Regions from separate parts of the Bacillus sp. TCT6 genome, predicted to be linked through region 2. Evidence: predicted binding sites of a transcription regulator. Region 2 holds the regulator's gene; the other holds the start of a gene.

Region 1 (8,351 bases), 1.8 Mb from region 2:
TATGGTTCGATTCGTGTAAAAACAGCTGATCCTTTTCTTATATTGTCATGATCAAATCTGGAATCTGTAAATAAATGTGTACCGTACGATAGCTTCGCACTCCATTCATTTACTAGTCCATCATTTGAACCGTACGATGATAAATATAACCCGCCCATAGATAATGCAGAAAATGTTGGCCCCCAGCTAGTCCCAGTAGCCGTATAGTAACGGTTTAATTTAGCTGCTGGGTTATTATCTATTGTTGAACGAAACTTTGCCATTTCACCTATTTGTAACGAGTACGTACCATCATCTTTTTGACCTAATATAGAAGCTAGCCACCCTGCCCACCAACTATATGACAAATCTGCTAAATTTGAGCCGTGATGCGGTGTAGCAAGTGTAATAACATTTCCAACAAATCGATTCGCATCATATTCAACTAATGCGGCTTGTGTATCAATACCACCTTTACTATGCGCTACAATATTAACTTTTTTACCGAAATGATTATATATTTCTTCAAGTTTTTGTGCTAACAGTTTTCCGTTATCCCACTGACTAGCCGAACCTTTCCCCGCAGCATCATATAATTGTATAAACACTGTTTGATAGCCTGCTTTCAAAGCATAATCATACATATCATTTATATCATGATATACTGTCTTTCCATACCAACTATCCGCATTACCATTTCTTCCTTGTACAAAGAGAATTGGTGGTTTATTCTCATCATAATTAGCAGGTTTTTGGCCTAAAAACCATTCCCCAGGTGTAAATACTTCTGTGTCAGGAAACCCCTTTCCAAGCTCTTTTACAACTTCTGCCTGTACATTTGTGCTAATCGTTGGAGCCATGATAAAAAATACAATTAGTAAGGCCACACATCTTCTCATCAGTCTCATATTACTCCCCCTATTTTTTTGAAAGAAGGTGTTCTTTATAATATTTTATATTTTCCCTTCCTTAATAATAGCTAATCTTTAATTTTAAAAAGATGTTAGCCCTATTTTTAGAAGGTTACTAGTTGTGTACCCTCTTCCTTAACTCTCGTTATTCTCTTTGTTTCTACCTCTTCCTTTTGATAGAATACGACAAAAAAGTTTCTCAATAATTGTTAACTTCGCTACATCCAGATATTTTTTAAATCATTATTGTTTATATAAAGCATACAAATCTTGAAAAAATTTTAGTAAAAAAACATTTTATTACTAGTTAGTTATTTAAAAACATAATAAAGATATGTACTTTCTTTTCATTAAATACAAAATAATTTTAAAGGGCCCTATATTGTAAGGCTTTCCTACAATTAAAAATCAAACTGAAATTTCCGAATAAACAATCATATTTCCAGAAACATATATTATGATAATTTCCGCGCACTTGAATTAACCTTGTAGAAGTACTAACCTATCGGTGAGCAGAAGAAAATTCTGTAAAAAGAAAGGAGAATACTTTATGATGACCAATTTACAAAAGGAGTTTTTTGAACGCTTAAAAATTCCTGCAAAAGAAATAACATTTGATGATTTAGATGAAATCTTATTAAAAATGGGAATGATTCTCCCCTATGAAAATCTTGATATTATGGCTGGTACTATTAAAAATATCTCAAAAGATAACTTAATAGAAAAGTTACTTATTCAAAAACGAGGTGGACTTTGTTATGAATTAAACTCCTTATTGTATTATTTTTTAATTGATTGTGGGTTTCAAGTATACAAAGTAGCCGGTACTGTTTATGATCTTTACGATAATAAATGGAAGCCCGATGATGGTCATGTCATTATCATATTAAGTCATGAGAATAAAGATTATGTTGTGGATGCAGGTTTTGCATCTCATCTCCCTTTACATCCAGTCCCTTTTAAAGGAGAAGCCATCTCCTCTCAAACAGGAGAATATCGAATTCGTAAACGAAATACTCGAAAAGGTACGCATATTTTAGAAATGAGAAAAGGAGCTAACGGAGAATCTACAAGTTTCTTACAATCTGAACCTTCAAATGAATGGAAAATAGGTTATGCTTTCACTTTAGATCCAATAGATGAGAAAAAAGTGAATAACATTCAAAAAGTGATTGTAGAGCATAAAGAATCTCCTTTTAATAAAGGAGCTATCACTTGTAAATTAACTACTTATGGTCACATATCGTTAACAAATAAAAATTACACAGAAACCTTTAAAGGCACCAAAAATAAACGACCAATAGAATCTAAAGATTATGCTCGCATTCTTCGTGAATCTTTTGGAATAACGCAAGAGAAATATGTAGGAAAAACACTAGAAAGAGGTTAGTTGACTAGAAGTATTTCATAATAAAGCAGATTCTATATTTAGAATCTGCTTTATTTTATATTTTGTTATAAATTAATTTAATTTTGTTGTTACCCTTTAATTTTCAATTATATACTCATCATCATATTTATCGTATTGTAACCCTTTCCCTATCTTTGATTCTGTAACTTGATCTCTTAAAAACGGTGCAGCACCCATTTTGCTAGTTGCAATTTCAATTCCATATTTTTTCGTTAAATGAGCTAACTCTATTAAAAACCACTCTCTTCGCAATGTAACTGGAATATCAAATGTTTTTCTTTTCATATATAATAGCACCTCTTTTATTTTCATAGCTTAAAAACATCACTGGATGCACTTATTAAAACTACCTTCCACCCCTAACATCCAATGAAACATTATAGTATATGCATGTCCATTTCAAACGTGCTATCACAAATATGATATTAAAGTTTACATAATTATATTATGTAATAATAGAAGAGAAAGGCATGTCCCTTCCTCTTCTATTATAGATATTTAAATTAAGAACATCTTGGTACACCTAAAGCTAAAAATAAACCTGCTACTCCCGCAGTAATCGGTACTTTTAACGTAATAACATCGTCTACCTTCGTTACTAAAAAGTAAGCATTACCTTCTTGTAATATACAAGTTACCAACAATTGAAATTCCATTCAAATCTCCTCCTTTCAATCGATATACTATAATTTATGAAATCTCTTTCAAAAAGTAATAGTAAATATATCTATTTTCCCTTATATGCAAATAAATGTTTATAAGTCTAGTAAAAATATTAATTTTCTAAATTTATATAAAACGTGTAATATCCAATAAGTTCCTATATAATCAATAAGAAAAATCTTACAAATGGAGGTATGAAAATGGCGATTTTGAGTAATATTGGTGCAGCTTTATTTTTTATTGCTTTTATTCTTTTAATCTTATGTATCATTTCATTCTTTAAAAAAAATGGAAAAGCAAAACAATATGGACGTCCTACCGTTATTCTTTTTATGATTTCAATTATATTAATAGTGACTGGTACAACAAAATCTGAACACCCAGTCATCGAATTTTTTGCTATTTTAAGTTTCATTCTATTTATATTCTTCCTTGTACTTGCAATATTATCTGTTATTAAGAAAACAGGTGTAGCAAAAAAACAATTTATTATTACAGCCGTATTATTTGTCATTTTTGTTGCGCTATTAGGTATTTCAGCTCCTTCTTCTGAAAAAACGACAGCAACTAGTACAAAAGTTGCCTCTAACAATGAAGAACAAAAAGATAGCGAAAAGAAAAAAGAACTAGAAAAGAAAGAGGCTGACGAAAAAACTCAAAAGCAAGAAGATGAGAAGCGTCAAGCCGAGGAACAAGCTCGTAAGCAAGAAGATGAAAAACGTCTAGCCGAGGAACAAGCTCGTAAGCAAGAAGATGAAAAACGTCTAGCCGAGGAACAAGCTCGTAAGCAAGAGGATGAAGAACGTCTAGCTGATGAACAGGCTCGTAAACAACAAGAAGAACAAAAACGTCAGGCTGATGAACAAGCTCGTAAGCAACAAGAAGAACAAAAACGTCAGGCTGATGAACAAGCTCGTAAGCAACAAGAAGAACAAAAACGTCAGGCTGATGAACAAGCTCGTAAGCAACAAGAAGAGCAAAAAGCACAGCAAACTCAAACACAACCTACCTCAGGAAATACTAGTAGTGCATATTACAAAAATTGTGATGCAGTTAGAGCTGCGGGGAAAGCTCCTCTATATAAAGATCAACCAGGATATAGTCGTAAACTAGATAGAGACGGCGATGGAGTTGCATGCGAATAATAGTAATAAAAAAGAAGCTTAGTAAAAGCTTCTTTTTTTACTGTAATGCCTTACATTTAATATCCCTTTCTCTTATTTAGATGTGTTCTTAAATAAATTTCATACTATTATTCTCAAAAATGACACATAATAAGTGATTTCAATCACCACATTGATTTTCATTTATCGCTATTCTTAATTTAGTAATTACATTCAAACTTTATGGAGGCGTTCATATGAAACATACATTTACTGAAACTTCTATTGTCGGTGAGATCGTTACACAATTCCCGAAAGCTAGTGATCTTTTTAAATCATATAGAATAGATTTTTGTTGTGGTGGCAATAAACCGCTTATTGATGCAATTCATGAAAGAAATTTATCAGCTACTGAAGTGCTTACAGAGTTAAATACGCTTTATAATAATATGAAACGATTAAATGAATCTGAAATTGATTGGAAAAATGCTTCTTATCGCGAATTGATTGATTATGTTATAAATAAGCATCATCGCTATTTAAATGAAGAGTTGCCACAATTAAGTCCGTATGTGACAAAAGTATTACGTGTTCATGGGGCAAGTCAGCCTCATTTAGCTCAAATTCATAAGCTATTTCATGAACTAAAGATGGAACTAGAACAACATTTAATTAAAGAAGAAACAGAAGATTTTCCATTAATTTTAGAATTTGAACAAAATCCAACTGAAGAAAACTATGTGAAGTTACGTAAAGTAGTAGATGAGTTGGAAAATGAACATAACCACGCAGGCAACATTATTAAAGAGCTTCGTAAAGTTACAAATGACTTTACTCCTCCAGAAGGAGCTTGCGGCACTTATCGACTTGTTTACCAACGCCTTGAAGCACTAGAGTCTGATTTATTTGAGCATATTCATTTAGAAAATAACATTTTATTTCCACGTGCAATTACGAGAGTGTAAATTAAGTGCAGGACATGAGTGTAAATACTTATGTCCTGTTTTTTCATTTGGTAAAGAATATACACATCCCTCTCGAATAAGTCCGAATTTTAACAATTTGTGAATCATTGTAAAAATGTGATAAATATCACATCTCCCTCTTTTTAAATTTTCTATAATAGAAATATAATCCTTTGTTCAACACTTCACATAAAAAGGGGAAACGAAAATGAAAAAACGTTTAGTTATGATCGGAAATGGTATGGCTGGCATACGTTGTATGGAAGAAATATTAAAACATGATAGTGATTCATATGAGATTACTATTTTTGGAGATGAACCACATCCAAACTACAATCGCATTATGCTCTCTCATGTTTTACAAGGCAAAACAAATATGCAAGATATCATTATGAATGAATATAGTTGGTATGAGGAAAATGAAATAACTTTGTATACAGATGAAAGGGTTCAAAGTATTAACCGAGAAGAAAAAATAATTATCACAGAAAAAAATCGTACTCTTACATATGACAAACTAATTATCGCAACAGGTTCTAGTGCTTTTATTTTGCCCGTTGAAGGTTCTACTCTTCCTGGCGTAACAGGATTTCGAACTATTGAAGATACACAATTTATGATTGATACCGCTAATGAAAAGAAAAAGGCTGTTGTCATTGGTGGTGGATTACTTGGCTTAGAAGCTGCAAGAGGTCTTATTGATTTAGGAATGGACGTATATGTCGTTCATTTAATGCCAAGCTTAATGGAGCAACAACTAGATGCCAAAGCAGCTTCTCTATTACGCGAAGATTTAGAAGCGCAAGGCATGCAATTTCTAATGGAAAAGAAAACTGTAAAAATTCTTGGTACAGACCATGTTGAGGGCATTCAATTTGAAGATGGTGAAGTTGTAGATTGTGATTTAATCGTAATGGCTGTCGGAATACGCCCAAATACGCAAATAGCAAAAGATGCTGGTTTAATTGTAAATCGCGGTATTGTAGTCAATGACTATATGCTAACAAATGATGAATCCATTTATGCAGTTGGAGAATGTGCAGAACATGACGGTATCGCATATGGACTTGTTGCTCCTCTTTATGAACAAGGTGCGATATTAGCAAAACATATAACGAATTTACAAACTGATGGATATACGGGCAGTATCGTCGGTACGCAATTAAAAGTTGCAGGTTGTGATTTATTCTCTGCTGGCCAAATTTATGAAGATGACCAAACGAAAGCAATATCCATCTTTGATGAATGTAAACGTTCCTATAAAAAAGTATTAATTCGTGACAATAAAGTCGTCGGTATCGTTTTATATGGTGACACAGCTGACGGTACACGCCTCTTTAGCATGTTAAAGAAAGAAGAGGATATACAAGAATATACAACCGCTTCCCTTCTCCACAAAGCTGGTGAAGAAAGTGTACTTGACGTTGCTACAATGAGTGCGGATGACACGATTTGCGGATGTAATGGTGTTACGAAAGGTACAATCGTTCACGCCATTTTAGAACAAGAGTTAACGACTTTTGAAGAAGTTAAGGGCTGTACGAAAGCCGCAGGTTCTTGTGGTAAATGCCGTCCGCTTGTGGAACAAGTTTTATCTCATACACTTGGAGATGCTTTTGATGCCTCAGCGCAATCTGCCGGTATGTGTGGATGTACAACTTTATCCCGTGATGAAGTCGTAGCGGCCATTCACGAGAAAGGCTTAAAATCTCCAAAAGAAGTACGAAATGTTCTTGGTTTTATACATGAAGAAGGCTGTTCAAAATGTCGTCCTGCTTTAAACTACTATTTACGTATGGCGATTCCAGAAGAATATGAAGATGATAAATCGTCCCGTTTCGTTAATGAAAGAATGAATGGTAACATCCAGCACGATGGTACATTCTCTGTTATTCCACGCATGTACGGAGGCGTTACAACAGCTGATGATTTAATGAAAATTGCTGAAGTTGCGAAAAAGTACGATGTTCCTCTTGTGAAAATTACAGGTGCAAGCCGAATCGGCTTATATGGTGTTAAGAAGCAAGATTTACCTAACGTATGGGCTGACTTACATATGACTTCGGGATATGCATATTCAAAATCGCTTCGTAATGTAAAATCATGTGTTGGTTCTCGCTTCTGCCGTTTCGGTACGAAAGATTCATTAGGACTTGGTATGTTGCTTGAACAATCATTAGAAATGGTAGATACACCTCATAAAATGAAGATGGGTGTAACGGGCTGTCCGCGTAACTGTGCGGAAGTACTGACGAAAGATTTTGGCGTTGTTTGTGTCGAAAATGGATACCAACTTTATATTGGCGGAAATGGTGGTACGGAAGTACGCGAAGCTGATTTTGTAATGATTGTCCCTACTGAAGATGATGTCCTTCGCATCGCTACAGCTTATATGCAATATTATCGTGAAACTGGTATTTATGGAGAGCGTACTGCCTACTGGACAGAACGTTTAGGCTTCGATCACATAAAAGAAATACTGCAAGATGCAAATATGGTCACTAAGTTAAATGAACGTTTCCAAAAAGCTCGTGGCACATATAAAGAAGCATGGGGACAAGCACTAGAAACGAAATCATTAAAAGCGATGTATGAAGTAGAAACTGTGAAATAAGGAGCTGTGATCTATATGATACAAACGAAAGAAAAAATAAAAGTTATGCGTGCGGAAGACCTTCCTATTCAAATCGGTAAAGAGGTGCAAATGAATGGTATGTCTATCGCCCTATTCCGCCTTTCAAATGGAGATATTCGAGCTGTAGAAAATCGTTGTCCTCATAAAAACGGACCGTTAGCAGAAGGAATTGTATCTGGAGAATTCGTCTTTTGTCCACTGCATGATTGGAAAATTTCATTACTAACAGGTGAAGTGCAAAAACCTGATGACGGCTGTATCCAAACATACGAAGTAGAAGTTATTGATGGTGACATTTATATAAACATGTAATTTACGAAAGGAAGCCTCCTCTGGCTTCCTTTTACATAAAAATAGAAGAGGTGCGATTATGAACGGATATGTATATTTAGTTGGTGCAGGACCAGGTGATGAAGGGCTTATTACAAAGAAAGCGATAGATTGTTTAAAGCGTGCAGATATCGTTTTATATGACCGTTTATTAAACCCTTTCTTTCTTAGTTATACAAAAGAAACATGTGAACTTATGTATTGCGGCAAAATGCCAAAGAATCATATTATGCGACAAGAAATGATTAACGCCCACCTCCTTCAATTCGCACAAGAAGGAAAAATCGTTGTCCGATTAAAGGGCGGAGATCCATCTATTTTTGGCCGCGTTGGTGAAGAAGCAGAAACTTTAGC
Region 2 (8,351 bases):
ACGCCTCGTAGTCAAGCCATTTACGGTAGCTAGGTAGAAACTTTCGGGCCATATCCCCGATATTATACGACGGCATAATATTCACTTTTCGTTTGAATTACATACTCATATTAACTCGAGGTAGTGTTTTTGTCAATTTAAAAACGAACAATTTTATAAATTTTTATATTTTCGTTCGTATTAATAGCAAAAACAAAAAGATCCATCTATTCACAAATGATAGATGGATCTTTTTTATTACAATACTATTCCCACTCAATAGTTGCTGGTGGCTTACTCGTTACATCATACACGATACGGTTAACGTGTTTTACTTCGTTTACGATACGAACAGAGATTTTCTCTAATACGTCCCAAGGGATACGTGCCCAGTCAGCTGTCATACCGTCGATAGATGTTACCGCGCGGATACCTACTGTGTAATCGTAAGTACGCTCGTCACCCATAACACCTACGCTACGCATGCCAGGAAGCGCAGTGAAGTATTGCCAGATTTCGCGGTCTAATCCTGCTTTAATAATTTCTTCACGTAAAATCGCATCAGATTCACGAACGATTTCTAATTTCTCTTCTGTGATTTCACCTAATACACGAATACCAAGACCAGGACCTGGGAATGGTTGACGCCATACGATTTCATCAGGAATTCCTAGTTCAGATCCTAATACACGTACTTCATCTTTAAATAACGTATTTAAAGGCTCAATTAATTTGAACTGCATGTCTTCTGGAAGTCCACCAACGTTATGGTGAGATTTAATTGTTTGTGCAGTTGCTGTACCACTTTCAACGATGTCTGTGTAAAGTGTACCTTGTGCTAAGAAGTCCATACCTTGTAATTTAGAAGCTTCATCATCAAATACGTAAATGAATTCATTACCAATGATTTTACGTTTTTGTTCTGGATCTTCTACACCTTTTAACTTGTTCATGAAACGTTCTTGTGCATCCACTTTAATAACGTTCATGTGGAAGCCTTCGCTGAATGTTTTCATAACGCCTTCCGCTTCACCTTTACGAAGTAAACCATGGTCAACGAAAATACATGTTAATTGATCGCCGATTGCTTTATGAATTAATACTGCTACAACAGAAGAGTCTACACCACCGCTAAGTGCGCATAGTACTTTTTTGTCTCCAACAGTTTCACGAATTTTCTCTAGTTCTACTTCGATAAAGTTCTCCATGTTCCATCCTTCAGAACAACCACATACACCGAATACGAAGTTTTTAATTAAATCGTTACCGTGCTCAGAGTGACGTACTTCTGGGTGGAATTGTACACCGTATAAGTTTTTCTCTTCATTGCTCATACCAGCAATTGGACAAGACTCACTTGTTGCGTCTACTACAAATCCTTCAGGTAAACCAGTTACTAAGTCGCCATGGCTCATCCATACAACTTGCTCTTCTGGAAGGTTCGCATATAATTTTGATTCGTTCTCTACTTTAAGAACAGCTTTTCCGTACTCACGGTGGTTGGCACGCTCTACTTTACCACCGAAGTGTTGTGTCATAAGCTGCATACCGTAACAGATACCGAAAATCGGTAATCCTAGTTCGAAGATTTTTTCATCACAATGTAATGCACCTTCACCGTATACGCTATTTGGTCCACCAGAGAAAATAATCCCTTTTGGATTCATTGCTTTAATTTCTTCTGCAGTAATTGTATGTGGATGAAGTTCACTGTATACACCGAACTCACGAATTCGACGTGCTATTAACTGATTGTATTGACTTCCAAAATCTAAAACGATAATTGTATCGTGTTGCTTCTTCAAAATAATCACCCCAACGTTAGTTCTCGTATATAAATATTTTCACCAATTTGGCGAAAAGCATTACTAATATAATAAAAAAAGCCAGTCCTCCGCCTCTAGTCTCATAACAAAGAAAAGGCAGGGGTCTGGCTTTATAAAGAAAGATAGTCTCCGCTCTTTATAAATATAAGACACACTGCCTTCATAGTCAGGTTGTTTACGGTAACCCGGTAGAGACTCTCAAACCATATCATTGAGGATATATGAAGGATCGTTTTATATTATCTTCCTAGATTCTAACAATGAAGTATCTATATGGTCAAGAGAGAAAGCGACAAAATTCTACAGAAATTCATTTCCTTTTCTAAAAAACATAAAAAAACATCCATTTCTATATAGAAATGGATGTTTTTTAGGGCAAACGGAATTACATCATTCCGCCCATACCGCCCATGCCCATGCCACCCATGTCAGGCATTGCTGGTGCATTTGGTTCTGGCTTGTCAGCTACTACAGCTTCAGTTGTTAAGAACATAGCTGCAACAGATGCTGCGTTTTGAAGTGCAGAACGAGTTACTTTAGCTGGATCTACGATACCAGACTCAAGCATGTTAACCCATTCGCCAGTAGCTGCGTTGAAACCAACGCCTACTTTTTCGCCTTTTAGACGCTCTACAACTACAGATCCTTCTAGACCAGCGTTGATTGCGATTTGACGAACTGGCTCTTCTAGTGCACGAAGTACGATGTTGATACCTGTTGCTTCGTCGCCTTCAGCTACGATAGAAGCTACTTTCGTGTATACGTTCATAAGTGAAGTACCACCACCTGCAACGATACCTTCTTCTACTGCTGCACGAGTTGAGTTAAGTGCATCTTCAATGCGAAGTTTGCGCTCTTTTAACTCAGTTTCAGTTGCTGCACCGACTTTAATTACTGCTACGCCACCTGCAAGTTTCGCAAGACGCTCTTGTAATTTTTCACGATCGAATTCAGAAGTTGTTTCTTCTAATTGCGCACGAATTTGACCGATGCGAGCTGCGATTTGCTCTGTATTTCCAATACCTTCAACTACAGTTGTGTTTTCTTTTGTAACAACAACTTTACCAGCGCGTCCTAAAGATTCAACTGTAGCAGATTTTAAGTCACGACCTAATTCTTCAGTGATTACTTCGCCACCAGTTAAGATTGCGATATCTTCTAGCATTGCTTTACGACGGTCACCAAATCCAGGAGCTTTAACAGCTACTACATTGAATGTACCACGAAGTTTGTTCACTACTAATGTAGCTAAAGCTTCGCCTTCTACATCTTCAGCAATGATAAGAAGTGGTTTACCTTGTTGTACCACTTGCTCTAATACTGGTAAGATTTCTTGAATGTTAGAAATCTTTTTGTCAGTAATTAAGATGTATGGGTTATCAAGAACTGCTTCCATTTTGTCAGAATCAGTAATCATGTAAGGAGATGCATATCCACGATCAAATTGCATACCTTCTACTACGTCTAATTCTGTTGTAAATCCTTTAGACTCTTCTAAAGTAATAACGCCGTCGTTACCAACGCGCTCCATTGCTTCAGCGATTAATTGACCTACTTCTTCGTCAGCTGCAGAAATAGCAGCTACTTGTGCGATAGAAGATTTGCCTTCGATTGGTTTAGAAATCGTTTTTAATTCTTCAATTGCAGCAGTAACAGCTTTTTCGATACCTTTACGAAGACCCATTGGGTTAGCACCAGCTGTTACGTTTTTAAGACCTTCACGAATCATAGCTTGCGCTAATACAGTTGCAGTTGTTGTTCCGTCACCAGCTACATCATTTGTTTTGCTAGCAACTTCTGCTACTAATTTCGCACCCATGTTTTCGAATGCATCTTCTAATTCGATTTCTTTTGCGATTGTTACACCATCATTTGTAATAAGTGGTGAACCAAATTTTTTCTCAAGTACAACGTTACGACCTTTTGGTCCAAGTGTTACTTTTACTGCGTTTGCAAGAGTGTCGACACCGCGAAGCATCGAACGACGTGCTTCTTCACTAAATTTAATATCTTTTGCCATAATAATTGACCCCCTTGGATTTTTTAAGATTTATATAATTAACCGATAACTGCTAAGATGTCACTTTCACGTAAAATCAAGTAGTCTGTACCTTCATATTTCACTTCAGTACCTGCATATTTTGAGAAGATGATAAGATCACCTGCTGCTACCTCTAAAGCAACACGCTCACCATTTTCAAGCACTCGACCAGTACCTACTGCAACAACTTTACCCTCTTGTGGTTTTTCTTTTGCAGTGTCTGGTAATACAATACCACTTGCTGTTTTTTCTTCTGCTTGAACAAGCTCAATTACAACGCGATCACCTAATGGCTTTAGCATGAACAATAACCTCCTCATTTTGTTATGTAAATTTTATTTATTAGCACTCAAGTCACCCGAGTGCTAACACACTTATAATAATAAATAATCTCAATTTCTTTTGCAAGTAAAAAAATCATAATTTTTTCGCAAATTACTATATAAACTTTCTATATAGAATACTGCCTTTACTATATGAATCGTTGTTTCCCCTACTCGTATGTTACAATATGAAAGACACCCTAAGTTGTTTTCGCTAAACGTACAACTTTTTCCTGTCTCCTACTTTAATTTAAAATACGTATTTACAAAAAAATCATAATTCGAATGAAAGTTTATATCGTAGATAACATATTTACATGTTATCCTACCTCATCTCATACACTAGAGTTAGAAAGGATGGTTAAACCATTTGAAGAAACAATACTGGTGGATTATCGTTACATACATTTTAATGCAATTATCTGGCGCTGTTGGATTACCACTTCTCCTAAAAACAGGACTCTATGATAATAGAGGATTTACCATTGAGGAAAAAGGACAAATCATAATGGGACACTGGGCAATTATTAGCTTCTTTGTTGCATTATGTATCGTACTTTGGTTACTTAGAACAGATATTCGCGACAGACATTTAGATGCAACGCGCTCTTCTGTTCCAGCTACAATTGGGTGGATTTTCATCGGATTATTCTTAGCTTTCTTTTCACAAATAGTTGCCGGTATGATCGAGATGCAGCTACTAGGAATTAAACAAGGTTCAGAAAATACAATGAAACTGATGGAAATTGCACGAACTACTCCTTGGTTCCTTATTGTTGTATCTATAATCGGACCTATCTTAGAAGAAATCGTATTTAGAAAAATTCTATTCGGTGCACTTTATAAGAAGTTCAACTTCTTTATTGCAGCTATCATTAGTTCACTTGTATTCGCAGCAATTCATTTTGATTTTACTCACTTATTGGTATACACTGCTATGGGGCTCGTATTCGCCTTCTTATATGTGAAGACGAAGCGCATTATCGTTCCTATTGCAGCTCATGTTGCGATGAATACATTAGTCGCTATTGGGCAAATTTTTATGAGCAATGAGCAAATTCAAGAAATGATTAAAGAAGCTGAAAAAATGCAAGGATTTATCGGAGGATTTTTTGTATGAGAAACTCACCATTGTTCATGGCCGCATTATACTTCCTTCTTGGATGTATCTTTACACGCTTCGCCATTACGAACGTGACAGATACAATCTGGAATGTGTGGACAATACTATTTGCAGTTATGGCAACAATTGATTTTAATTTGGCACTTCGCCTTATATTAGTTAAATTCACAAAGAAGAAACAATAATAAAACGCAGAGGTCGCTTCCTCTGCGTTTTATTGTGGATAGTTTTTCAAAAAGTAAACTAATGTTTGTAACTCTACAGCTAAATCAATATGATGAATTCTAATATTCTCTGATACGTTTAATCGTGCTGGTGTGAAATTCAAAATACCGTGCACGCTCGTTTCAGCTAATCTATCTGCTACAGCTTGTGCTACTGTAGCCGGTACTGTTAATATTGCCACTTGTATATCATTTGATAATCTCTCTTCTAATTCATCTAAATGATATACAGGAATGCCCCCGATTTCTGTTCCAACTTTCTCTTCACTAACATCAAATGCCATTTCAATTTTTGTATTATTGTTTTTCGTGAAATTATAATGTAAGAAAGCGGTCCCTAAATTACCTACTCCAATAAGTGCTACACGCGTTATATCATCTTGATCAAGTGTTTCGCGGAAAAATGATAATAAATAATTTACGTTATATCCATATCCCTTTTTCCCTAATGCTCCAAAATACGAAAAATCTCTTCGTATTGTTGCGGAATCTACTTTTACCGCTTCACTCAATTCGGCCGATGAAACACGCTGCTTACCAGAAAGAGATAAGTTTTGGATAAATCGATAGTATAGAGGCAATCTTTTAGCAGTGGCTTGTGGAATCTTTTGCTGATCCATATGACCTCTCCTCTCTTCCTATCTTTATTCATATACTTTAATCAAATACAGAAGTTTAGCACTCATTAAATTCCTTGTATAATAAAGAGAAGAAGTATTCTCTCTTTATTTTAAACTATACACTATTTTTAGTATGATTGAGAAATATAAACATGGCAAAGTTAAGAAATTATTTGAGGTGAGAACATTGATTTTATTACAAGTAAATGGACTTTCGAAATTATACGGTGCAGAAACAATTCTTGCAAACATAAAATTGGAAGTACAAACAAAAGATCGTATCGCATTAGTTGGAAGGAATGGAGCTGGAAAATCTACATTATTAAAAATTATCGCTGGTGAGTTATCACATGATGGTGGCGAAATTATAAAACCGAAAGATGTCTCAATCGGGTATTTAGCTCAAAATACTGGCCTAGAAACGTCTTTAACAATTTGGGATGAAATGCTAACCGTCTTTACCCACTTACAGCAAATGGAGACAAAACTTCGAAAGCTTGAGCAAGAAATGGGAAAAGAAGAAAACTTTTCAAACGAAGCTATATATGAAAGATTGTTAGCTGATTATGACCAATTGCAACTCAATTATAAAGATCAAGGTGGATATCAATACGAAGCGGATATTCGCTCCATTTTAAGCGGCCTTGGCTTCCCAGTTGAAACACACCAGACGACGATCTCTACTTTAAGTGGCGGGCAAAAAACAAGATTAGCTCTCGGGAAATTATTATTAACAAAACCAGACTTACTTATTTTGGACGAGCCTACAAACCATTTAGACATTGAAACATTAACATGGCTTGAGCAATATTTACAAGGTTATCCTGGCGCAATATTAATCGTTTCCCATGACCGTTATTTCTTAGACAAACTCGTTACACAAGTATATGAAATTTCGAATAAAGAAAGCAGACGATTTGTTGGTAACTACAGTAAATATTTAGACTTAAAATCAGCATTATATGATCAAGAAATGAAACGTTACGAAAAACAACAAGATGAAATCGCAAAACTTGAGGACTTCGTTCAAAAGAATATAGCTCGCGCTTCTACAACGAAACGTGCTCAAAGTCGCCGTAAACAACTAGACAGAATGGAATTATTAACGAGACCATTAGGGGATTCTAAGTCAGCATCATTCCACTTCGATATTGAAAAGCAAAGTGGAAATGATGTTTTACAAGTAAAAGATGCAACCATCGGCTATGAGGAGGACCCTATAATTGAACACGTAACTATGCGCTTAACTCGCGGAGATAGTGTTGCCTTAGTTGGTCCAAACGGAATTGGGAAATCCACATTATTAAAATCTATTGTGAATAAGTTACCACTATTAAATGGTAATGTTTCTTTCGGATCAAATGTATCTGTTGGCTATTATGACCAAGAACAAGCAAATTTAACATCTTCTAAACGGGTTTTAAATGAACTATGGGATGAATATCCACTGCAACCTGAAAAAGAAATCCGTACTATACTCGGGAATTTTTTATTCACAGGAGATGATGTACTGAAACCAGTATCTTCCCTTAGTGGTGGACAAAAAGCTCGATTAGCTCTTGCGAAACTTATGATGCAAAAGTCAAATTTATTAATTCTGGATGAGCCTACGAACCACCTTGATTTAAATAGTAAAGAGATTTTAGAGAATGCTTTAATTGATTATCCAGGGACTCTTCTATTTGTCTCACATGACCGCTACTTTATTAACCGTGTAACAACGACTGTGGTTGAGTTATCAACAGAAGGCGCACAGGAATATTTAGGGGATTACGATTACTATGTGGAGAAGAAAAATGAAATGATTGAACGTGCAGCATTTGAACAACAAGAACAGCAAGAAAATCAGGCACCTGTTCAAAAAACTGTAGCTCAAGAAAAATTAAATTATCTCGAAGAAAAAGAGCGTAAACAATTAGAACGTCAACGCACTCGAAAAATTGAAGAGCTAGAACAAAATATCGTAAACTTAGAAGAAGAAATTGCTACGTTAGAAGATCAACTTTGCTTACCAGAAATATATGCAGATTATGAAAAAGCTAGTGAAATTACAACTAAAAAACAAACGCTACAAGAACAGCTTGAAACTTGTATGGCAGAGTGGGAAGAGCTGCATGTATAAGAGTATTTAAATAAGGAAGATGTCTCATCAGTCATGATTTTTGACTATGCGACATCTTTTTTCTTTAAGTACATAAATAATTTTTTGGATATA

The links. The regulator Rex, encoded in region 2, represses fermentation and respiration genes when NADH is low (regulators of the CRP and FNR family bind a similar motif). The targets are predictions, from matches to a motif close to TTGTGAAATATTTCACAA.
Region 1: a site for Rex is predicted at 5,148-5,165, ahead of nirB (NADPH-nitrite reductase large subunit). Genes of this name have one in related genera too.

The regions. Positions count from the first base shown of each region.
Region 1 covers NZ_JBVYHX010000001.1:1,778,258-1,786,608, reverse strand. Annotated here, with positions in the region: gene AC0ONG_RS09135 (esterase/lipase family protein) at 1-887, opposite strand, end outside; gene AC0ONG_RS09130 (arylamine N-acetyltransferase family protein) at 1,441-2,280, shown strand; gene AC0ONG_RS09125 (hypothetical protein) at 2,377-2,586, opposite strand; gene exsG (exosporium protein ExsG) at 2,805-2,957, opposite strand; gene AC0ONG_RS09115 (excalibur calcium-binding domain-containing protein) at 3,165-4,109, shown strand; gene ric (iron-sulfur cluster repair di-iron protein) at 4,325-5,032, shown strand; gene nirB (NADPH-nitrite reductase large subunit) at 5,241-7,646, shown strand; gene nirD (nitrite reductase small subunit NirD) at 7,662-7,979, shown strand; gene AC0ONG_RS09095 (uroporphyrin-III C-methyltransferase) at 8,038-8,351, shown strand, end outside.
Region 2 covers NZ_JBVYHX010000001.1:3,182-11,532, reverse strand. Annotated here, with positions in the region: purine riboswitch at 1-90, opposite strand, end outside; gene guaA (glutamine-hydrolyzing GMP synthase) at 246-1,784, opposite strand; purine riboswitch at 1,949-2,050, opposite strand; gene groL (chaperonin GroEL) at 2,191-3,825, opposite strand; gene groES (co-chaperone GroES) at 3,864-4,148, opposite strand; gene AC0ONG_RS00040 (CPBP family intramembrane glutamic endopeptidase) at 4,540-5,289, shown strand; gene AC0ONG_RS00035 (YdiK family protein) at 5,286-5,477, shown strand; gene AC0ONG_RS00030 (redox-sensing transcriptional repressor Rex) at 5,507-6,136, opposite strand; gene AC0ONG_RS00025 (ABC-F family ATP-binding cassette domain-containing protein) at 6,324-8,258, shown strand.